4 linked regions of the Dongshaea marina genome follow. The main gene of each other region encodes a partner of the protein of the gene in region 2 in a complex. Links are inferred from orthologs where the notes say so. Each region holds a gene or a part of one and is shown on either strand. Other genes may lie near its edges. The genes, in order: DB847_RS03155, sdhA, frdD and DB847_RS19705.

Region 1 (8,415 bases), 1.5 Mb from region 2 along the record:
GCTTACGTTGGGGTGCCTGATAGACATCGCTGGCCTCCAGGGTCTTTGGCAGCTTGAGGTTAAACAGCGCCAGTAACGCCTTGGTGGGCTTTTGCATCACATCCAGGGTCACCCCAAGATACTGACCAACCAGCTGCCCCTGAGGGGTCAGCACATCGACCCGCAGCAGCAAACCATTGTCCTGATCAAGCCACAACACATAGCTGTATTTATCTGCCGACTCGGGAGCCAACCGCACGATCTGCGCCTGACGCCCCACCACCCGGCTCTGGCCGGCAAGTAGCGCATGGTAGCTATCAAATACCTCAGGCAGAGGCATATTAAACAGGGCTGGCAGCAAGCCCGGCATCTTGGTGTGATTCAGGGTATAGGGTTGATGGTCCGGCTCAAAAAAGCTGACCTTGTTATCCCGTCGAATATATTGACGCACCGGACCATTGAGATACTCCATGGCAAACATATCTTTGCCCTTGGATGAAACATGGCTCAGGCGAATTGGCTCGCTGCGTCCCTGATGCAGAGCAACGTAGGAAAATTGGTAGTTAAGATCATGGCTGCTTTGCTGCATCCGCGTCAGCCACTGCTGAGGGCTGAGCGTTTGTGCGGCTGCCTGAAAGCTAAACGCAATCAGGCAGCCGACGAGAGGAATCAAATACTTGGTCACTATAAGTCTCTTTGCTACTGGTGCAGCACTCGTCCCTGCAGGAAGTGGTCCTGAAAATAAGCGCTGAGCATCTGCCTTTGTTGCTGGATCTGCTCCGGCGTCATCTGGGCTTCATTCTGTGCGGGTGCCATATTGAAGTTTGCACTAACCGGTGTTGCACCTCCCCCCAGGGGAACAGTGTTCAGAACTGAGCCAGGAGAGCTGGGCGTCTGCTGGTCGCCATATTTCTGCACTCCAACAATCACCACCCCGGCCACGGCCGCTGCAATTGCATACTGACCGACTCGCTTACTAAACTGCACAACCCAGCCTTTGCCCCTGCCAGATCTTTCAGAACTCTGGCGTTTGGGAGCTAGCACAGTAGGCTCATCTTCCAGGGCCGCGGTGACCCGATCAGCCAGATCAAAAGAGACCATCTCGGGAAGCTCACCTCGCATCGTATCACCGATGAGCTGGTAGCGAGTCCAGGTCACAGAGCTCTCATGCTCCTCGACTAGCAGATCCAACAGGCGATCATCATCCAGTTCACCATCGATGAATGCTGATAATTGTTCTCTGTCCGACATGAATATCTCCCTCAGCGCTGTAACAGCGGCTGGATCTTTTTATCTATCGCGTCTCTGGCTCTGAAGATCCGCGAACGAACTGTACCGACCGGACTGTCCATGACAGTCGCAATCTCTTCATAACTCATCCCCTCTAGTTCACGCAGGGTGATCGCCATGCGCAACTCCTCGGGGAGCGATTCTATGGTGTCAAACACGACCTGCTTGATCTCATCTGAGAGTAGCAGGTTCTCCGGGGTTGCCCGCTCACGTAGCGCATCCGGGCTCTCCATGTAGCCAGTATCGTCAAGCTCTACATCTGTGACTGGCGGACGCCGCCCCTGAGCCACGATATAGTTCTTGGCGGTATTGACCGCAATACGATACAACCAGGTATAGAAAGCACTCTCGCCACGAAACGAAGCCAGAGCACGGTAAGCCTTGATAAAGGTCTCCTGTGCAACATCGGCAACGTCACCCTGGTTGTTTACATACCTCCCGATCAGGTTCAACACCTTAAACTGGTATTTTTTGACCAGCAGTCCGAACGCTTTCTTGTCCCCATTCTGGGCCCGCTCGACAAGTTTCTGGTCTGTTATCTGCTCGCTCATTCGAGCCACTCATCTCCTGCAATATCAAATGATCAGCCACGATGGCCCATGATGAACGCACTAATTATGACTATTGCTATCTGTAAAAGTTCGCTCATAGACTCGATTTTTTTGAATCTGCTCAAATTATATAAAAGTTAATCGACTGACTGCCCATCATCTGAGTGTTCCGGTAAGATTGAGTGCAGTTTAAAGTCCAAGGCCATGATACTTATGAAACAAGAAGTTGAACACCTTTGTGATGTACTCATCATAGGAAGTGGAGCCGCGGGACTATCACTTGCCCTCTCGTTGGCAAATGATGCAAGTGTCTGCGTGCTAAGTAAAGGACCTCTCAGCGAAGGCTCAACCTACTATGCTCAGGGAGGCATCGCAGCCGTCTGCGATGAAACCGACAGCGTAGAGTCTCACGTAGAGGATACACTCATCGCCGGAGCCGGGATCTGTGAGGAGGATGTAGTCCAGTTCACCGCATCCAGCGCCAAACAGAGCATCCAGTGGCTGATTGAGCAGGGAGTTCCCTTCGACCAGGAGGAGAAAGCCAACGGCGAACGCTCCTATCACCTGACCCGGGAGGGAGGCCACAGCCACCGCCGAATCTTCCACGCCGCCGATGCAACCGGAAGGGCAGTGGAGAACACCCTGGTGCAGCGGGTTCGCGAACACCCCAACATCACCCTTCTCGAACGCTTTAACGCCGTTGATCTCATCACCACCCGCAAATTGAACCTTCCCGGAAACCGGGTGCTCGGGGCCTATGCCTGGAACCGCAATAAGGAGCAGGTTGAAACCATTCGCGCCCGCTTTGTTGCCCTGGCCACCGGGGGAGCCTCCAAGGTGTACCAATACACATCCAACCCGGATGTCTCCTCGGGGGATGGGATCGCCATGGCATGGCGCGCCGGGTGCCGGGTCGCCAATATGGAGTTCAACCAGTTTCACCCCACCAGCCTGTTCCATCAGGCCGATCAAAATTTCCTGCTCACCGAGGCCCTGCGCGGTGAAGGGGCTTACCTTAAGCGTCCCGACGGCAGCCGTTTCATGCCAGATTTTGATGAGCGTGCCGAGCTGGCCCCCGGGATGTAGTGGCCCGCGCCATCGACTACGAGATGAAGCGACTGGGTGTCGAGTGCATGTACCTGGACATCAGTCATAAAGAGCCTGAATTCATCAGGCATCACTTCCCGACCATCTATGAGCGTTGTCTCAAGATAGGGATCGATATCACAACGCAATCGATCCCCGTGGTTCCGGCGGCCCACTACACCTGTGGCGGGATCATGGTCGATCTCCACGGTCAGACCGATATCTCCGGCCTGTATGCCATCGGAGAGGTCACCTACACCGGCCTGCATGGCGCCAACCGGATGGCTTCAAACTCGCTGCTGGAGTGCGTGGTATTTGCCCATTCGGCGGCCAAGGATATTCTGACCAAGCTCCCCGCAGCCAGTGAGCCTCCCAAGCTACCGCGCTGGGATGAAAGCCAGGTTGAAAACTCCGATGAGGAGGTGGTGATCCATCACAACTGGCACGAGCTGCGCCTCTTTATGTGGGACTATGTGGGAATCGTGCGCACCAACAAACGCCTGGAACGGGCCAAGCGGCGCATCGAGCTGCTCAAGCAGGAGGTTCAGGAGTACTACTCACACTTCAGGGTCTCCAATAACCTGCTGGAGCTGCGTAACCTGCTACAGGTCGCCGATCTGATGGTTCGCTGCGCCATCGAGCGTAAGGAATCCCGCGGCCTTCACTACAACCTGGATTACCCTGAAAAAATTGAGAATTCCGGGCCCACCATCCTGACTCCTGAGCCTTAACGGCTTTGGCGGCTGAGCTCGCGCACATAGCGGGCCAGTTGCCGAAACTGCGCTGGCTCAGCCAGCGCATCATCCCAGACGATTCGCCAGTGTGAATCCGGCCCTGCAAAATGCAGCAGACAAAAACCGGAGCCGACCCGGGAGCGAGGTGTTAGCCGGCGAGGCTGGCCATCGAGCCGGCACTCCCCCTCATCATAGAGCTCCAGTAGCCAGCTATTTCTGCGATAGCAGCTCCAGGCAAATGCCAATAGAAGCAGCACAGCCCAGGGAATGAGTGTCCAGCCAGAGAGCCAATACCCGCCCAGCAGCCCGCCTCCCAGATAGAGCGCAATATAGGACATGAGCTGCTTGGCTGCAGGATTAACCCTGACGGCGAGCCCGGTTTCGTTCAAGAATAAGCTCCACCATAGCTGCCAAATGTGCCTCCTGTGGTGTTTGGTGCTTCATAAACCACTGAAACAGATCCGGATCATCATGGGTTAACAGCTCAGAAAATTGCTGCTGCTGAAGCTCTGAAAGCGACTCAAACTCATGCTCAAAAAAAGGCATCAGGATCACATCCAACTCCAACATGCCACGACGACACGCCCAACGCAGACGAGAATGCTCAATTATCTCTGCCACTTTACCTCCCTTGGTTGAGGACAAATCCAATCCCCAGTGATTTTACGGCTGACAAAGCCCCACGTCATCTTTACTATGACCCTTATGTTAAACAAATCGGATAAATTGATGTCCTCTCCTTACATCTCACTGCTGAAGCAGCTGCCGGATTTCGGATATTGCGAGCTGCAGCAGTATGCGGTGATCCGCGCCACTGGCCCGGATCGTCAAACTTATCTGCAAGGGCAACTAACCTGTGATCTGAACAATATCGAGCCCGGCATGCAACTGCTGGGAGCCTGTTGTGATCCCAAAGGCAAGATGCTGGCCGAGCTGAGAGTTCTCAACCTGGGTGAGGAGCTACTGCTGCTCACCCAAAAAAGCCTGCTCGACAAGCTATTGGCCGAACTGAAAAAGTACGCGGTATTTTCTAAGGTTACCCTGGAAGATGCCAGTGACCAGTGGAGTGTGCTGGCACTTGCCGGGCCGCACCTGGCCGGGCGCTTTCACTCCGAGCTCCCCACCGAAGGCAGCCAGCTCCATCAACAGGGAATGGAGCTGAGCTTCAGTCAGCCCGTTGAGCGCAAGCTGTTTGTGCTTCCCAAGGCCCAGGCACAGGATATGATCAAATCTCTGGAGGCGGACGCCTTCGACGAAAGCCTGTGGAATGGACTGGAGATTGCGGCCGGGTTGGCTCACTTAGGCGCCGAGCAGCAGCTGCAATTTTTGCCACAATCACTCAATCTGCAACTGCTGGGTGGCGTCTCCTTTAAAAAAGGCTGCTACACAGGTCAGGAGATGGTGGCTCGCGCCCGCTACCGGGGAGCCAATAAGCGCCGGGTTTATCTGTTAACTGGCACCGTCGGCTCACTTCTCACCCCGGAGAGTACCCTGGAAAGAAAGCTGGAGTCGGGCTGGCGTAGCACAGGGACGATTCTCAATCACTGGCAACATCAAGGGGAAGCCCTGATGCTGGCGATCCTGCCCCTGGATATCTCGGATGAAGACCACTTCCGTATCAAAGATGATGAGAACTCCGAATTCAGAGTAAGTGAACTCCCCTACTCGGTGGAAGAGCAGCAGTAATCTCTGCGGCTGCAGGCACCCCTGATCCTATCTAAATAATAGATAGATACTGACTACAAAGTATCTATCTATGCGTTTATTCTGGCCTCAGATTTTCCAAACAATGAGGCAATCGCCATGAGAACAACCTGGGATCGGATCCGCCATACACTGCTGTTTGAGATCTGTGGCATTCTGGCCATAGTCCCTCTGAGCAGCACTCTTTTTCATGTTTCCGGGAGCAAGATGGGTGCCCTGGCACTGGCTTGTATGCTGGTCGTGCCCCTGTGGAATTTTTTCTATAACCTGCGGTTCGACAAGCTGATGCTAAAAACTCGCGGCACGGTGGAAAAAACTCTCGGTTTGCGGGTGCTACATGCCATTGGCTTCGAAGGCGTGATGCTGGTTGTCGCAGTTCCGCTGACTGCCTGGTGGTTTAGCATCGGCCTGTGGCAGGCTTTGACCATGGATCTGGCGATGGCCCTGTTTTACCTGGTGTATGCCTATCTCTTTAACTGGGCCTATGACTGGGGATTTCCGCTCCCGGCTCAGAAGCAGCCACTGGCCTCAAAATAATATCCAGGCTCTTATCCTATAGCAGGGTGTGATAAGAGCCCTTCCTATCCATCAATCAATGAGCCAGGCCCCCCCCAAAGATTGCACTATGGTGCCAGAACTACCGACCTTTGTCCCCTCGCTGATCACCACTGTTCCCCTTTGGCTAACATCACTGTCAATATGGCTGACACAGGATTGAAATGATTCCACCGAGCTGGTTCGATTAGAAACCAGGGAGCCTCGGGAGCTTACTTCGCTACCAGCATCAGAAACCATCGAAGCTCTCTGGACAACCAGGCTTCCAGTAGCAGATACTTCAGAGGCATTGCTCTGGGTCCGCAAGGCGATAACATCGGTTTGATCTGCCACCACGTTTTGTTGAGCTCCAACAATGGCCTGCTCTGTGGCAACCGTCTTATTGTGGCGCATCAGGAACTTACCCAGATTGAGCATATTTTCTTGAGTCTTGGCGCTGAACTTAACTTCATAACCCTTGGTTTCCGTGGAGATGGCGCAAAGCTTATACACCCGGGCCAGATAAAGCTCCCATTTGAGGCCAATCCCTATCTTGGAGTAATCCCCCAGGTAATTGGTATGGCTGATCCCGGCAAAGCTTTTCATCTCCGCCAGCGCCTGCATCGAAAAGACCCCCTCGACATTGATCGTCAAATTGGCAGACTTCTGGGTGGTTTTTTTAAGCTCCCACCCTTTGTTATCCGAGTCTTGTTTTGTCTGTGAGGAATCACCCTGCTGTTGGTTTGCCTGGGAGTCAGAGTTTGCCGAAGAGGAGTTATCGCTTGAATTATCACTCTCCTGACTCGAAACCACGCTCAGGTGAGGAGTCGTTGATGAGTCGCTGTCTTGCTGTAACGCCGTTGCCTGTTGAGCCATGAGTTAAACCTACCTGTTTAAGATTATCTTCAATGATAAAAATGATCAGCATAGCTACAGCAGCAGATGAGCCTCAGCTGATTGATTCCGCCAACAAACGAAAAACAGGGAGAATTTAAGCTATCTATATGACAGTGCGATGACAGCTGGCCGAAAAAAATCCAACTGACAAACTGCAACCTGACTCCTCATCCCTTATGGATAAAGGCTTCCCAGTTTTTTTCTCAACAAAGAGACCCATCCTTTGGTCGATTTATGGAAAAGCCAATCCGACAGTTTCTGTCTCATGAAACTATCGCAAAAGTCGCCAGATTCAGAAAAAGATCGAGTTCAGCCTGATACCTATCTGTTTTTCAGATAGTAACTAACTAACTCCTATCAGATTATTCTATTACCCTGTCGGTTTCAGATAGATATGTTTGCAAAGCAGGAGGAAAAAGTATGAGAAGTTATTGGGATCGCATGCGCCATGTCCTGCTATTTGAAGTCATCGGGCTCATCCTGGTGATCCCTCTGAGCACCACAGTATTTAAGGTCCAAAGTACCCACATGGGTATCCTGGCGATCGGCTTTGCCCTGTTTGCTCCGATCTGGAATTTTTTCTACAACCTCTGGTTCGATAAACTGATGCTCCTCACCCGTGGGAGTACCAGGAAAACCATGTGGATCCGTGGGGTGCATGCCATCTGTTTTGAACTCGGGATGCTGATTATCGCCCTGCCGATCACCGCCTGGTGGCTCAATGTCAGCTTGCTGCAGGCACTGATCATGGATATCGCGCTGGCACTATTTTATGTAGTGTACGCCTACATCTTTAACTGGTGCTACGATCTGGTGTTTCCGATTCCGGAATCTGAAGCCGCCCCTCAGCACTAATAACGCAAGGGGGAGAGTGACTCTCCTCCTTCATAGGCCCCGCCCCGACATTCGCTAATATCCTCAGCTTACCTGATGATTAAAGCTCTCCTTAGCGCCACTCCTGCCGAACAAGGAGTGTACCAGTGGAACATGATCCATAGATGGCGGCAGTTCCCTGTCACGACTAAGCTCTCATCACATAACCTAAATCCTCTACGGCTCGCCTTGGCGCTAGCTGGGGAGTAAAGTCCCGTTTTTTGAACTCACCTGATTTTTAAATATTAGAGGCAGGATGCCGAGCTGCGTAGCTCTGTGGAGGGACTCACAGCGCGGAGCGAGATTTTGCCTACTTTTGACGATACAAAAGTAGGGCGCTGTTGGACGTCCCCGACACCTGTGCCACAGGCACAAAATCACTACCTGTATGGCTAACTAAATGATTCTAGAGAATTTTTGGTTTAATCCGGGTAGTTACTCGCGCCCTCAAGTTCAAGTGCAGCTTTGAGCTTTGTTAACCTCAGATCTGCATAAGCGCTTCCTTTTCAAGCCGAGACATTCGGATGCTCGGCTTCTTTTCCTGGAAGGTATATGCAATGAGGCCAGCAAGGAGATTCACCATAAAGCTGACGCAGCTACGATGCCGTGAGTGTTCTATCTGAGAGATGTTCTTCAGCTGATCAAAGACGGTTTCAATGATGAAGCGTTTGCGAAGCATCAGCTTATCCCATAGCCGCATCAACTTTGGTTTCATATTCTTCCTGATGCTGGTAATTAATGTGACCCCTTGGTCTGCCAGCTCTTCT
Region 2 (8,316 bases):
GGGGTCAAAAAATATATCAAATACTGCCAGGAGCGTGACGATGCAACTCAGAGGCCTTATTCGGCTCGGTATATCGGCTCTCTGGTTTCCGATTTTCACCGTAACCTCCTCAAAGGTGGGATCTACATCTACCCTTCAACGGCCAGTGCCCCTCAGGGAAAGCTGCGCTTACTCTATGAGTGCAACCCGATCGCTATGCTAGCCGAACAAGCGGGTGGCAAAGCCAGTGATGGTTTTGGGCGGATCCTGGATATTGAACCCACCGAGCTACACCAGCGTGTTCCATTCTTTGTCGGCTCTTCGGCCATGGTTGAAACCGCAGAAAGCTTCATGCGGGATTACTCATCACATGAAGATCCCGCTCGCGGATAATCATTGAGGAATCGACAATAAAGCCGCAAAGATGCGGCTTTATTTTTATCCAGAGGAGCCATCTCAGGATGGCTCTTTATGGTTTCTGACTAACGCTTTTTCATCGGGACAAACTGACGCTTTGGATGTCCCTTATACAGCTGACGTGGTCGGCCAATCTTCTGATCCGGATCCGAGTGCATTTCGTTCCAGTGGGCAATCCAGCCAACGGTACGCCCCAGGGCAAAGATTACGGTAAACATTGAGGTTGGAATGCCGATCGCTTTGAGGATGATCCCGGAATAGAAGTCCACATTCGGATAGAGCTTCTTATCGACGAAGTAGGGATCAGAGAGTGCCAGTTGTTCCAGCTTCATCGCTACATCCAGCAGTGGATCCTTGATCTGAAGTTCATCGAGAACCTCATGGCAAGCCTTACGCATCACGGTTGCGCGAGGATCGTAGTTCTTGTAGACACGGTGGCCAAAGCCCATCAGGCGGAATGGATCATTCTTATCTTTTGCCTTGGCAACATACTCATCAATCTTGTCCACCGAGCCGATCTCTTCGAGCATCTTGAGGCAGGCTTCATTTGCACCACCGTGCGCGGGTCCCCACAAGGAGGCGATACCGGCCGCGATACAGGCAAATGGATTGGCACCGGAAGAGCCAGCTAGACGAACCGTGGAGGTGGATGCATTTTGTTCGTGATCGGCGTGCAGGGTAAAGATCCGATCCATTGCCCGCTCGACGACCGGGTTCACTTCATAGTCGGCGCAGGGGGTTGCAAACATCATATGCAGGAAGTTGCCCGCATAACTTAAATTGTTACGTGGGTAGATAAATGGCTGGCCAACAGAATATTTGTAGCTCATGGCAGCCAGGGTCGGCATCTTCGAGATGAGGCGGAAGGCGGCAATCTCACGGTGGCGCTGATCATTGATATCCAGCGAGTCGTGGTAGAAGGCAGACAGAGCGCCGACGACACCACACATGATCGCCATTGGATGTGCATCACGACGAAAACCTGCATAAAAACGCATCAGCTGCTCGTGAACCATGGTATGTTCCATGACGATATGGCGGAACTCTTCATACTGACGTTTGGTTGGAGCCTCACCGTAGAGCAGGATATAGCAAACCTCGAGGTAATCGGCTGATTCGGCCAGCTCATCTATCGGGTAGCCACGATGCAGAAGGATCCCTTTGTCACCATCTATATAGGTGATCTCTGACTCGCAGGAAGCGGTCGCAAGAAAGCCAGGATCGAACGTAAAGTAACCCTTTGAACCCAATTTTCTGACATCGATAACATCATGACCTTCAGTCCCTGACAGGAGCGGAAACTCTATTGGCTCCGATCCCGGAAGCTGCAGGGTGGCTTTCTGTTCAGCCATAGTACTTCTCCTTGTTCTCATATGGTATCCAGAGGAAATGAGGTCGAGCCTGACTGGCCGGGAGAGAAAATTTCATCCGGCGAGCCAGCTTCGATCGGGATTATTTCAACCGATCCAGTCGTCAAATGTCAAATAAGATGGTTTTTTTTGTGTGATCTGTAAATAAAATGTTTCCTTCGGATGGCGTTTTGCTCACTATCTGTCCGCAAATATAATTCTTTAAAAGAGCTAAATGAAAGATTTTTGTAAATAAATAACATCATCAAACCCATTTCAAAGCCGAAAATCCCAGTGTTTCTTGGATTTTTGAGTAATAACACTACAGAACCACCCTTCAGCAGCCTTGCTCTGTATCTTTTTTGTGTTAATGGTTGCACCTTTGTTTGTAAATGTCATGTGATTGTAATTGCTGTTGGCCGCGAGTATACTGGCTTCGCGGTCCCAATCGGTTCAAATGAAGCACAAGCCCCGCTTACTTTGCTGGAGATGTACTTTTACCGGTTCTGTTGCCGCGCAAGACGTCTTTTCAAGGAGATTGTGTCTGTCTGCACCTCTCGATGGAGTGAATATTCGTGAATAAAAAACAACGACCCGTCAATCTTGAGCTGGCGACGATTCGTTTCCCTATCACTGCGATTGCTTCGATTCTGCATCGGGTTTCCGGTGTGATCATCTTTGTTGCTTTGGCTGTGTTGCTATGGTTACTGAATCTGTCTCTAAGCTCTCCCGAAGGTTTTTCACATGTGGCCAGCCTGGTCGATAACTTTTTTGTGAAATTTATCCTGTGGGCAATTTTGACCGCTTTGGGTTATCACATTTGTGCCGGGGTTCGGCACCTTGTCATGGATCTTGGGTATTGTGAGGAGAAGGAGTCGGGCAAGATGAGTGCCAAAGTCTCTTTCATCGTTGCGATCGTGTTGGCCATCTTGTCCTGGGGGTTGGTATGGTAAAAAATGCTGCATCACTGGGGCGAAGTGGAACCCATGATTTTATCCTGTTACGTGGCGCTGCGATTGTTATCCTGCTTTATGTCCTGTATATGGTTGGTTTCTTTGTCTGCCATAGTTCGGTGACATACCCTGTCTGGCAGGGATTTTTTGCCATGACCTTCACCAAGGTTTTTACCCTGCTTGCCCTGTTATCTGTGCTGGTTCATGCCTGGATCGGCTTATGGCAGGTCCTGTCTGATTATATCAAGCCCTATTGCTGGCGAATGCTGTTGCAGTTTGTGATCGTGATTGTTTTGTTGGTCTATCTGCTGTCAGGACTCGCAGTCCTGTGGAGTGTATAACCCTATGATTCCTACCTATGATTTTGATGCCGTGGTGATTGGTGCCGGGGGCGCAGGCATGCGTGCGGCCCTGCAGATCTCTGAGTCCGGCAAATCTTGTGCCCTGCTTTCCAAAGTCTTTCCTACCCGCTCTCATACCGTTTCTGCTCAGGGAGGGATCACCGTCTCTCTGGGGAATGCACACCAGGATGACTGGCAGTGGCATATGTATGATACCGTCAAGGGTTCGGACTATATCGGTGATCAGGATGCGATTGAGTATATGTGTCAGACCGGTCCCGAGGCGATCCTGGAGCTTGAGCATATGGGGCTGCCCTTCTCACGTTTTGATAATGGCACCATCTATCAGCGCCCCTTTGGCGGACAATCGAAGAATTTTGGCGGTGAGCAGGCAGCTCGCACCGCAGCGGCGGCGGATCGTACCGGTCACGCTCTGTTACATACCCTCTATCAGCAGAACATAAAAAATGAGACCAATCTGTTTTCTGAGTGGTATGCCCTGGATCTGGTGAAGAACCAGGATGATCAGGTGGTAGGTTGTACCGCGATCTGTATCGAAACAGGTGAACTCGTCTACTTCCGCTCCAAGGCGGTGGTTCTGGCGACCGGTGGTGCGGGGCGGATCTTTGCTTCCACCACCAACGCTTATATCAACACCGGGGATGGGGTGGGGATGGCCTTGCGCGCCAATGTCCCGGTGCAGGATATGGAGATGTGGCAGTTCCACCCCACCGGGATCGCCGGTGCCGGGGTCCTGGTAACCGAGGGGTGCCGCGGCGAAGGGGGCTACCTTCTCAATAAAGATGGCGAGCGTTTCATGGAGCGTTATGCGCCCAATGCCAAAGATCTGGCGTGTCGGGATGTGGTTGCCCGTGCCGAGATGCAGGAGATCCGTGAAGGACGTGCCTTTGAGGGGCCAGATGGACCCTATCTCAAACTCAAATTGGATCACCTGGGTAAAGACGTTCTGGAATCACGCCTGCCGGGCGTATGTGAGCTCTCTCGTACCTTTGCTCACATCGATCCGGTCAAGGAGCCGATTCCGGTTATTCCAACCTGTCACTATATGATGGGTGGGATCCCAACCAATATTCATGGTCAGGCGTTGACCCAGGATAAAGCGGGCAATGATCAGGTGATCCAGGGGCTGTTTGCCGTGGGCGAGTGTGCGTCTGTGTCTGTGCATGGTGCCAACCGGTTGGGTGGTAATTCGCTATTGGATCTTGTCGTGTTTGGCCGCTCCACCGGGCTTTATCTGGGTGAGGCGCTGGATGCGATGACCGAGTCTCGCCAAGCCAGTGAGTCCGATATTGAAGCGGCGCTGGCACGCTTTAATCGTTGGGAAGGGACCCGTAAGGGCGAGGATCCGGTGCAGATCCGCAAAGATCTGCAGCAGTGCATGCAGAACGACTTCTCGGTATTCCGTGAAGGTGATGCGATGGCCGAGGGGCTGGAGAAGCTCAAGGTGATTCGTGAGCGGTTGCAAAATGCCAGATTGGATGACACCAGTCGCGAGTTTAATACCCAACGGATCGAGTGTCTGGAGCTGGATAACCAGATGGAGACGGCATACGCAACTGCGGTGGCGGCAAACTTCAGAACCGAGAGCCGTGGGGCCCACACCCGCTTTGATTATCCGGAGCGGGATGATAAAAACTGGTTGTGCCACAGTCTCTATCTTCCCGAGAGTGAGCAGATGGCCAAGCGTGAGGTCAACATGTCTCCCAAGGTGCGTGAGGCATTTCCACCGAAAGTCAGAGCTTATTGATTCAGGGAGTATCGACAATGAACGTCACTTTTTCTATCTATCGCTACAACCCTGATACAGATAACGCACCCTATATGCGCGATTATGTACTGGATATCCCTCAGGGCTCAGACATGATGCTGCTCAATGCCCTGGTGCTGCTCAAAGAGCAGGATCCTACCCTGGCATTTCGTCGCTCCTGCCGTGAAGGTGTGTGTGGCTCCGATGGAATGAATATCAACGGCAAGAATGGTCTGGCTTGTATCACCCCTGTATCCGATCTACTTGCCAAGGGAAACCGGGTGGTGGTTCGCCCTCTGCCGGGTTTGCCCGTGGTGCGGGATCTGGTGGTGGATATGGGGCAGTTTTATGCCCAATATGAGCGAATTAAGCCTTACCTGAAAAACCGCGACAAGCAACCGCCAGCCCGGGAACGTCTGCAGTCCCCGCTGGAGCGCTCCAAGCTTGATGGTCTGTATGAATGTATCCTTTGCGCCTGCTGCTCCACATCCTGCCCATCGTTTTGGTGGAACCCGGATAAGTTTGTCGGGCCTGCGGGCTTACTGGCCGCGTATCGCTGGCTCATCGATAGCAGGGACAGCGCGACCGAGGAACGGTTGTCAGAGCTGGATGACTCCTATAGTGTGTTCCGTTGTCACGGGATCATGAACTGTGTGGATGTTTGCCCTAAGGGGCTCAATCCTACCCGGGCAATCGGTCATATTAAATCCATGCTATTAAAGCGGGCCGTTTGATACGGCCTTTTTCAACGCAGTTATTGTTGAGCCCTTAAGCGGGAGCCAAGCGATGCAGAGGGCATGAAGAGATGATAAAGGAAGCAAGATGCGAAATGACGTAATGAAAGAGTGGCTCGAATCATCGTATCTGGCCGGGGCAAATGCGACCTATGTTGAAGAGCTCTATGAGCTTTACCTCGATGATCCCGAGGAGGTTGACCCCAGGTGGCGGGAGCTATTTGACCAACTGCCCAGAGTGAAGGGGCATCTGGTCGAGAAGCCCCACTCTAAAATCCGTGACAACTATCGAAATCTGGCGACACCGGCAAGGCAGCCAGTGACAGGGCAGCCGGGAGGTGATGAGCGCCAGGCCAGGGTGATGCAGCTAATTAATGCTTACCGGCTCCGTGGTCACCTGAGGGCTAACCTGGATCCCTTGGGTTGGAAGCTACTCCAATAGTTGAGGCCCTGCATCTTGACTATCACGGCTTAAAAGAGAGTGATCTGGCCGATGAGTTTCATGTGGGGAACTATTCGGCCGGTCCGGCCAGCATGCATCTCTCCCAGCTAATTGACTCGCTTGAGTCTGTTTATTGTGGGTCGGTTGGGGTTGAGTATATCCATATCAGTGATCTCGAGCAGAAAAACTGGCTACAGCACCGATTGGAGTCGGAGGTAGGGCGCTGGACCTTCACTAAAGATGATAAAAGACGCTTCATCGAAGGTCTGAGTGCGGCCGAGGGATTAGAGAAATACCTGGGCGCTAAGTTTCCGGGAGCCAAACGATTCTCTCTTGAGGGAGGAGATGCACTGATCCCTATGATCCGGGAGCTTATCTACCAGGCCGGAGATGATGGGATCAAAGAGACGGTCATTGGGATGGCGCACCGGGGACGACTCAATGTTCTGGTGAATGTCCTGGGTAAGCGGCCTCAGGAGCTGTTTGATGAGTTTGCCGGTAAGCATGATGACAGTTGGGGAACCGGTGATGTGAAGTATCACCAGGGGTTCTCATCCGATTATGCGACTCCGGGGGGCCCGGTACACCTGGCGCTGGCTTTTAACCCTTCGCACCTTGAGATTGCCAATCCGGTTGTTTTAGGTTCGGTCCGTGCACGTCAGGACAGGCGTTCATGCACCGATGGCTCGCAGGTTCTGCCGATCACCATTCACGGTGATGCGGCATTCGCCGGACAGGGGGTGGTGGCTGAGACCTTTAACATGTCGCAAACCCGCGCCTATGGGGTGGGGGAACGGTGAGAATCGTGGTGAACAACCAGATCGGCTTCACCACCTCGAATCTGGCAGATGCTCGCTCTACCTATTACTGCACAGATATTGCCAAGATGGTTGAGGCGCCGATCTTCCATGTGAACGGCGATGATATTGAGGCGGTGGCCTATGTGACCAAGCTGGCACTGGAGTATCGCAACACCTTCAAGCGTGATGTGGTGATCGATCTGGTCTGTTACCGCCGTCATGGGCACAATGAGGCGGATGAGCCTAATGCGACTCAGCCTTTGATGTACCAGACCATTAAAAAGCACCCGACACCACGAAAAATCTACGCCGATAAGCTGGATCGGGAGCAGATCTTTACTCTGGAGCAGACCAATGCGATGGCGGATCTGTATCGTGAGGCACTCTCGTCGGAGCGCTCCATGGTTCGTGAGATGCAGGAGCCTGAGCAACAGGACACCCATTGGACCGCTTTTTTGAACCAGGAGTGGGATGTTCCTTATCAGACCGGCTGCTCCATTGAAAAACTTCAGGAGCTTGGGGAGGCGATGACCCGCTATAGCGAGGATTTCCCTCTGCAGAGCCGGGTTAAGAAGATCTATGATGATCGCCGCTTGATGACGAACCGGGAAAAACCGATCGACTGGGGATTTGCCGAGACCCTGGCTTACGCCACTCTGCTGGATGAGGGGAGCCGGGTGCGGATCACCGGCCAAGATTGTGGACGGGGAACCTTCTTCCATCGTCATGCTGTGCTGCATCATCAGCGCGATGCCTCGACCTATATTCCGCTGTGCCACCTCTCAAATGAACAGGGTAAGTTTGAGGTCTATGATTCCGTCCTCAGTGAAGAGGCTGTTCTTGCTTTTGAGTATGGTTACGCGACAGCTGAACCCAGAGGCCTCATCATCTGGGAGGCACAGTTTGGTGATTTCGCCAATGGTGCCCAGGTGGTGATGGATCAGTTTCTCTCTTCCGGAGAGCAGAAGTGGGGACGGATGTGTGGCCTGACCCTGCTACTTCCTCATGGCTACGAGGGGCAGGGACCGGAGCACTCCAGTGCTCGTTTGGAGCGTTACCTGCAGTTGTGTGCCCAGCAAAACATGCAGGTGTGTGTACCTTCAACGCCGGCACAGGTCTATCACATGTTACGCCGTCAGGTGTTAAGACCGGTGCGTCGTCCTCTGATTGTGATGTCACCCAAGTCTTTGCTGCGTCATCCACTGGCGGTTTCCAGCCTGGAGGAGCTCAGTGAGGGGCAGTTCCAAAATGCGATTGGCGAGGTTGATGCTCTTGATCCCAAAGGGGTGAAGCGGATTGTCCTGTGTTCGGGCAAGGTCTACTACGATCTGTTGGAGCAGCGCCGGCGCAATGAACAGCAGGATGTGGCGCTGATCCGGATCGAGCAGCTTTATCCTTTCCCACATCAGGAGGTTCGTGAGATCTTAAGTCGCTATGCCAAGGTTCGTGATTTTGTTTGGTGTCAGGAGGAGCCGCAGAATCAGGGGGCCTGGTATTGTAGCCAACACCATATTCGCGAGGCCCTTCCAGAAG
Region 3 (2,894 bases), 2.1 Mb from region 2 along the record:
CAGGATGAGATCGATCTACGCGAGCTGTTTACCTTGCTGTGGAAGCGAAAGCTGCGGATCGTTTTAGTGGCGGTTATTTTTGCGATTATAGGCGTGGTTTACGCCCTGCTGGCTCCGGAGCGCTGGAGCGCCACCGCAGTGGTGAGCGCTCCGAACTATAGTCAGTTAGTACAAATCAATAGTTCCCTTATGCAGTTGCAGGGGGTCATGGGGTCAAATGTAGCCCAAGATCTGAATATCTTTCAGCCCAAGAGTATTTTCAGGAATTTTATCAATCAGTTTGGCGCTTACGATAATAAATCTGAGTTTTTTGCTGAGCACAAATATTGGCAAGCTGCGAATCAACAGGCCCGCAATGGTTCTGATAAAATGGCTGAGCGTGCCTTGATGGATCAATTTCTAAGCAAAGTAGTTGCCACGGCATATAAGGATAGCAATTTTTACCAGCTGACAGTTCCTGGAAGTTCAGATCATACATCTTATGAGGCCTTAGTCGGTTATATTAAGTTTATTCAGAGTAAGAGCTCACAGGTGCTTTCAAAGCAGCTGGTAAGTGTCATTGCTGCGCAATATGCAGGGTTAGAGCAACAGACAACTCAGCTTATCAATAAACTACAAGCCTCTTTGACTGAGGAGCAGCAAAAAACCCTGATGGCATTGAAAATTGCGAAAGCTGCGGGCATTCGCAATCCGTCCGATGCTAATACCGCAGCAGACACCAATGCTGGCCCAGATGCTTTACTAGGTGATCAGGCTCAGCAGGTGAGCCTGGGGACTAAGGCACTACAGGCCAAGCTAGCTCTATTGCAGCAGATAAAAGATCCAAGTGCATTATCTCCTGAGCTTGCAGGACTCAAGAGCGAAGCTGCTGCACTTGCTAAGTTACAAAAACAGGCTTCAGATATTCAGATCACTCCATTTGATTACCAGCAGCAACCCCAATTGCCACTGTATCGTGATGCACCAAAACGTTCTTTGATCGTGGTGTTAGCTCTGTTGTTAGGCTTGATCCTGGGGGTGATGAGCGTACTGATTCAGCACTTCCTGGCCTCTCCAGCTCCTGGAAAAGAGTAGGGGTAAACTTCGGGTATGAAAAAGGCGACTCGAAGTCGCCTTTTTTGATTCTATTTTAAGAGTTGTTAGAGCCCTTTCGGATTAATCAGAGTCATCTCGTTCAGCTCGATAAAAAAATATCAGGCTTTTCTAAGCTGACCTTCTGCAGCAAGGACGCAGCTACAGAGTGGTCAAGGATGACATTGCGAGTAAGCGAGTAAAGCCTGTGATTAATCAAAGCGTTATCTCCATTTATGGAGAAAGTGCACTAGCTTCCACACATCTGGATGAGCAGCACAAAGGTTGCGGCCGACACAAAGAAGGCGAAGCCGTAGCACAGGTAGTGGTGCAGCCGGGTGGTACGGACTCCTAGATCGTGCAGGCCATGGTAGATGCGATGCATCGCATGCCAGATAGGGAATATGATCACCACCAGGGTGATGATAAAGCCGTACCAGCTGGTGACAAAAGCATGCACATGGGCGTAATCCATCTTACCTGGGTCTAAAACTCCAAGTGGGATCAGGATCCCGGTCACCAGGATCAGCGCCGGAAGCAGCATGGCACAGACAACACCGCCAGCACCAAATAATCCCCAATAGATAGGTTCATCGGAACGTCTCATCATGCCTCCTAAATGATAAATATTGCCAGGACTACCATAAACACCACCGCCAGTGCTATGTACTGGCTGAGGACGATTGGTTTCTCAGGAAACAGCTCCTCACCCTTAAACAGGCGAGTCGCCTTGGGAGCCAGCGCAAACCAAGTCTTGGCATGATAGAGCATGGCTATAAGAGCCAGGATATGGAACACGATCGCCACCGGGGAGTGCAGGGCATTGAGCCAGCCCTCAAAGGCAACCTGTCCCTGACTCAGGCGCAGCAGCCCCCACAGCAGGATCACCACATAGATAGCGGCAAACACACAAGTGAACTCCCGCAGCATGTAGAAGCTGTAAAAGCGATTTTTTAACCACCAGTCCTTTTTAACATCGCGTACATAGGGTTTGCGCTTGCTTTGGCTATTATTCATGGCCTACTCCTCTGGCTTAAGCATGGCAATCATGTAGTCTTTCGAGCTGGCAACCTTGCCCAACTGGATCGCTGCCGCAGGATCTACTCCCTTGGGGCAGACCTCAGAGCAGTAGCCGACAAAGGTACAACCCCAGACTCCCTCATCCTCATTGAGCACCTTCATCCGATCCTTGTTGCCGTTATCTCGGTTATCCAGGTTATAGCGTTGCAGCAGAGCCAGCGCCGCCGGGCCGGTAAACTTAGGATTCAGCGCGTACTGAGGGCAGGCGGCGTAACACAGGCCGCAGTTGATACACATAGAGAACTGCTTGTATTGCGCCAGCTCCTTAGGCGTCTGGATATACTCACCCTGCTCAAGAGTTCGTGGCTCTTTGGGCTCAATATAGGGTTTGATCTTCTCAAGCTTGGCCACAAAGTCCGACATATCCACAATGAGATCCCGCTCGATGGGGAAGTTCGCCAGGGGCTCGAGGCGGATCTTGTTCGGGTAGTAATCGCGCAGGAAGGTTTTACAGCTCAGCTTTGGAATATTATTGACCATCATGCCGCAGGATCCACAGATCGCCATCCGGCAGGACCAGCGGTAGCTGATGGTCGAGTCCAGGTTATCCTTGATATAGCCAAGGGCCCCCAGCACAGAGAGCTCCTTGCTGTAGGGTACCTGATAGCTTTGCCACCAGGGCTCCTGATCCTCTTCGGGGCGGTAGCGCAGGATCTCAATCTCAATCATCTCAGCCATTATCTGTCGCCTCCTGTTGCTGTTGTTCCGCTTCGGCGCCATAGGCCCGCTTTGCTGGTTGTGAC
Region 4 (2,754 bases), 2.1 Mb from region 2 along the record:
ATGGATCAATTTCTAAGCAAAGTAGTTGCCACGGCATATAAGGATAGCAATTTTTACCAGCTGACAGTTCCTGGAAGTTCAGATCATACATCTTATGAGGCCTTAGTCGGTTATATTAAGTTTATTCAGAGTAAGAGCTCACAGGTGCTTTCAAAGCAGCTGGTAAGTGTCATTGCTGCGCAATATGCAGGGTTAGAGCAACAGACAACTCAGCTTATCAATAAACTACAAGCCTCTTTGACTGAGGAGCAGCAAAAAACCCTGATGGCATTGAAAATTGCGAAAGCTGCGGGCATTCGCAATCCGTCCGATGCTAATACCGCAGCAGACACCAATGCTGGCCCAGATGCTTTACTAGGTGATCAGGCTCAGCAGGTGAGCCTGGGGACTAAGGCACTACAGGCCAAGCTAGCTCTATTGCAGCAGATAAAAGATCCAAGTGCATTATCTCCTGAGCTTGCAGGACTCAAGAGCGAAGCTGCTGCACTTGCTAAGTTACAAAAACAGGCTTCAGATATTCAGATCACTCCATTTGATTACCAGCAGCAACCCCAATTGCCACTGTATCGTGATGCACCAAAACGTTCTTTGATCGTGGTGTTAGCTCTGTTGTTAGGCTTGATCCTGGGGGTGATGAGCGTACTGATTCAGCACTTCCTGGCCTCTCCAGCTCCTGGAAAAGAGTAGGGGTAAACTTCGGGTATGAAAAAGGCGACTCGAAGTCGCCTTTTTTGATTCTATTTTAAGAGTTGTTAGAGCCCTTTCGGATTAATCAGAGTCATCTCGTTCAGCTCGATAAAAAAATATCAGGCTTTTCTAAGCTGACCTTCTGCAGCAAGGACGCAGCTACAGAGTGGTCAAGGATGACATTGCGAGTAAGCGAGTAAAGCCTGTGATTAATCAAAGCGTTATCTCCATTTATGGAGAAAGTGCACTAGCTTCCACACATCTGGATGAGCAGCACAAAGGTTGCGGCCGACACAAAGAAGGCGAAGCCGTAGCACAGGTAGTGGTGCAGCCGGGTGGTACGGACTCCTAGATCGTGCAGGCCATGGTAGATGCGATGCATCGCATGCCAGATAGGGAATATGATCACCACCAGGGTGATGATAAAGCCGTACCAGCTGGTGACAAAAGCATGCACATGGGCGTAATCCATCTTACCTGGGTCTAAAACTCCAAGTGGGATCAGGATCCCGGTCACCAGGATCAGCGCCGGAAGCAGCATGGCACAGACAACACCGCCAGCACCAAATAATCCCCAATAGATAGGTTCATCGGAACGTCTCATCATGCCTCCTAAATGATAAATATTGCCAGGACTACCATAAACACCACCGCCAGTGCTATGTACTGGCTGAGGACGATTGGTTTCTCAGGAAACAGCTCCTCACCCTTAAACAGGCGAGTCGCCTTGGGAGCCAGCGCAAACCAAGTCTTGGCATGATAGAGCATGGCTATAAGAGCCAGGATATGGAACACGATCGCCACCGGGGAGTGCAGGGCATTGAGCCAGCCCTCAAAGGCAACCTGTCCCTGACTCAGGCGCAGCAGCCCCCACAGCAGGATCACCACATAGATAGCGGCAAACACACAAGTGAACTCCCGCAGCATGTAGAAGCTGTAAAAGCGATTTTTTAACCACCAGTCCTTTTTAACATCGCGTACATAGGGTTTGCGCTTGCTTTGGCTATTATTCATGGCCTACTCCTCTGGCTTAAGCATGGCAATCATGTAGTCTTTCGAGCTGGCAACCTTGCCCAACTGGATCGCTGCCGCAGGATCTACTCCCTTGGGGCAGACCTCAGAGCAGTAGCCGACAAAGGTACAACCCCAGACTCCCTCATCCTCATTGAGCACCTTCATCCGATCCTTGTTGCCGTTATCTCGGTTATCCAGGTTATAGCGTTGCAGCAGAGCCAGCGCCGCCGGGCCGGTAAACTTAGGATTCAGCGCGTACTGAGGGCAGGCGGCGTAACACAGGCCGCAGTTGATACACATAGAGAACTGCTTGTATTGCGCCAGCTCCTTAGGCGTCTGGATATACTCACCCTGCTCAAGAGTTCGTGGCTCTTTGGGCTCAATATAGGGTTTGATCTTCTCAAGCTTGGCCACAAAGTCCGACATATCCACAATGAGATCCCGCTCGATGGGGAAGTTCGCCAGGGGCTCGAGGCGGATCTTGTTCGGGTAGTAATCGCGCAGGAAGGTTTTACAGCTCAGCTTTGGAATATTATTGACCATCATGCCGCAGGATCCACAGATCGCCATCCGGCAGGACCAGCGGTAGCTGATGGTCGAGTCCAGGTTATCCTTGATATAGCCAAGGGCCCCCAGCACAGAGAGCTCCTTGCTGTAGGGTACCTGATAGCTTTGCCACCAGGGCTCCTGATCCTCTTCGGGGCGGTAGCGCAGGATCTCAATCTCAATCATCTCAGCCATTATCTGTCGCCTCCTGTTGCTGTTGTTCCGCTTCGGCGCCATAGGCCCGCTTTGCTGGTTGTGACTTGGTGATGGTTACGGACGAGTAATCCAGCACCGGCGCAGCCTCCTCTTGGTAAAACGCCAGTGTGTGTTTGAGGTAATTGTTGTCATCGCGCTCTTCATAGCCATCAAGGCGCTGGTGTGAGCCTCGTGACTCCTTGCGGGCGATCGCCGAGTGAGCCATGGAGTCAGCAACATCCAGCAGATGTCCCAGCTCTATGGTATAGAGCCAGTCGGTATTGAAGACGCAGGATCTGTCTTTCACATGGA

The links.
Region 1: the proteins of sdhA (region 2) and DB847_RS03155 are in contact, whole or in part, in a crystal structure (PDB 6C12), measured with the Escherichia coli proteins. The link is inferred for Dongshaea marina from one-to-one orthologs.
Region 3: sdhA (region 2) and frdD share a complex: the UniProt entries of both Escherichia coli proteins name them as parts of the enzyme complex. The link is inferred for Dongshaea marina from one-to-one orthologs.
Region 4: sdhA (region 2) and DB847_RS19705 share a complex: the UniProt entries of both Escherichia coli proteins name them as parts of the enzyme complex. The link is inferred for Dongshaea marina from one-to-one orthologs.

The regions. Positions count from the first base shown.
Region 1 is NZ_CP028897.1:610,963-619,377, reverse strand. The notes cover bases 2,630-5,625. They hold DB847_RS03155 (FAD assembly factor SdhE), read right to left. Parts: upstream 4,262-5,625; coding sequence 3,998-4,261; downstream 2,630-3,997. Other genes in these bases: DB847_RS03145 (PACE efflux transporter), read left to right, coding at 5,444-5,625; ygfZ (tRNA-modifying protein YgfZ), read left to right, coding at 4,370-5,326; DB847_RS03160 (protein YgfX), read right to left, coding at 3,634-4,029. Also shown: DB847_RS03180 (MucB/RseB C-terminal domain-containing protein), read right to left, coding at 1-664; DB847_RS03175 (sigma-E factor negative regulatory protein), read right to left, coding at 679-1,230; RNA polymerase sigma factor RpoE, read right to left, coding at 1,242-1,820; more of DB847_RS03145, read left to right, coding at 5,626-5,881; DB847_RS03140 (hypothetical protein), read right to left, coding at 5,933-6,754; DB847_RS03135 (PACE efflux transporter), read left to right, coding at 7,196-7,630; DB847_RS03130 (IS982 family transposase), read right to left, coding at 8,130-8,415. UniProt on the Escherichia coli protein: An FAD assembly protein, which accelerates covalent attachment of the cofactor into other proteins.
Region 2 is NZ_CP028897.1:2,084,792-2,093,107, forward strand. What follows is about bases 2,529-5,425. They hold sdhA (succinate dehydrogenase flavoprotein subunit), read left to right. Parts: upstream 2,529-3,043; coding sequence 3,044-4,807; downstream 4,808-5,425. Other genes in these bases: sdhC (succinate dehydrogenase cytochrome b556 subunit), read left to right, coding at 2,529-2,698; sdhD (succinate dehydrogenase, hydrophobic membrane anchor protein), read left to right, coding at 2,692-3,039; DB847_RS10050 (succinate dehydrogenase iron-sulfur subunit), read left to right, coding at 4,825-5,425. Also shown: fbp (class 1 fructose-bisphosphatase), read left to right, coding at 1-372; DB847_RS10030 (citrate synthase), read right to left, coding at 462-1,748; more of sdhC, read left to right, coding at 2,321-2,528; more of DB847_RS10050, read left to right, coding at 5,426-5,541. UniProt on the Escherichia coli protein: Two distinct, membrane-bound, FAD-containing enzymes are responsible for the catalysis of fumarate and succinate interconversion; the fumarate reductase is used in anaerobic growth, and the succinate dehydrogenase is used in aerobic growth.
Region 3 is NZ_CP028897.1:4,216,362-4,219,255, reverse strand. It holds frdD (fumarate reductase subunit FrdD), read right to left. Parts: upstream 1,679-2,894; coding sequence 1,322-1,678; downstream 1-1,321. Other genes in the region: frdA (fumarate reductase (quinol) flavoprotein subunit), read right to left, coding at 2,822-2,894; DB847_RS19700 (succinate dehydrogenase/fumarate reductase iron-sulfur subunit), read right to left, coding at 2,092-2,829; DB847_RS19705 (fumarate reductase subunit C), read right to left, coding at 1,687-2,088; DB847_RS19715 (LPS O-antigen chain length determinant protein WzzB), read left to right, coding at 1-1,074. UniProt on the Escherichia coli protein: Two distinct, membrane-bound, FAD-containing enzymes are responsible for the catalysis of fumarate and succinate interconversion; fumarate reductase is used in anaerobic growth, and succinate dehydrogenase is used in aerobic growth.
Region 4 is NZ_CP028897.1:4,216,115-4,218,868, reverse strand. It holds DB847_RS19705 (fumarate reductase subunit C), read right to left. Parts: upstream 1,702-2,754; coding sequence 1,300-1,701; downstream 1-1,299. Other genes in the region: frdA (fumarate reductase (quinol) flavoprotein subunit), read right to left, coding at 2,435-2,754; DB847_RS19700 (succinate dehydrogenase/fumarate reductase iron-sulfur subunit), read right to left, coding at 1,705-2,442; frdD (fumarate reductase subunit FrdD), read right to left, coding at 935-1,291; DB847_RS19715 (LPS O-antigen chain length determinant protein WzzB), read left to right, coding at 1-687. UniProt on the Escherichia coli protein: Two distinct, membrane-bound, FAD-containing enzymes are responsible for the catalysis of fumarate and succinate interconversion; fumarate reductase is used in anaerobic growth, and succinate dehydrogenase is used in aerobic growth.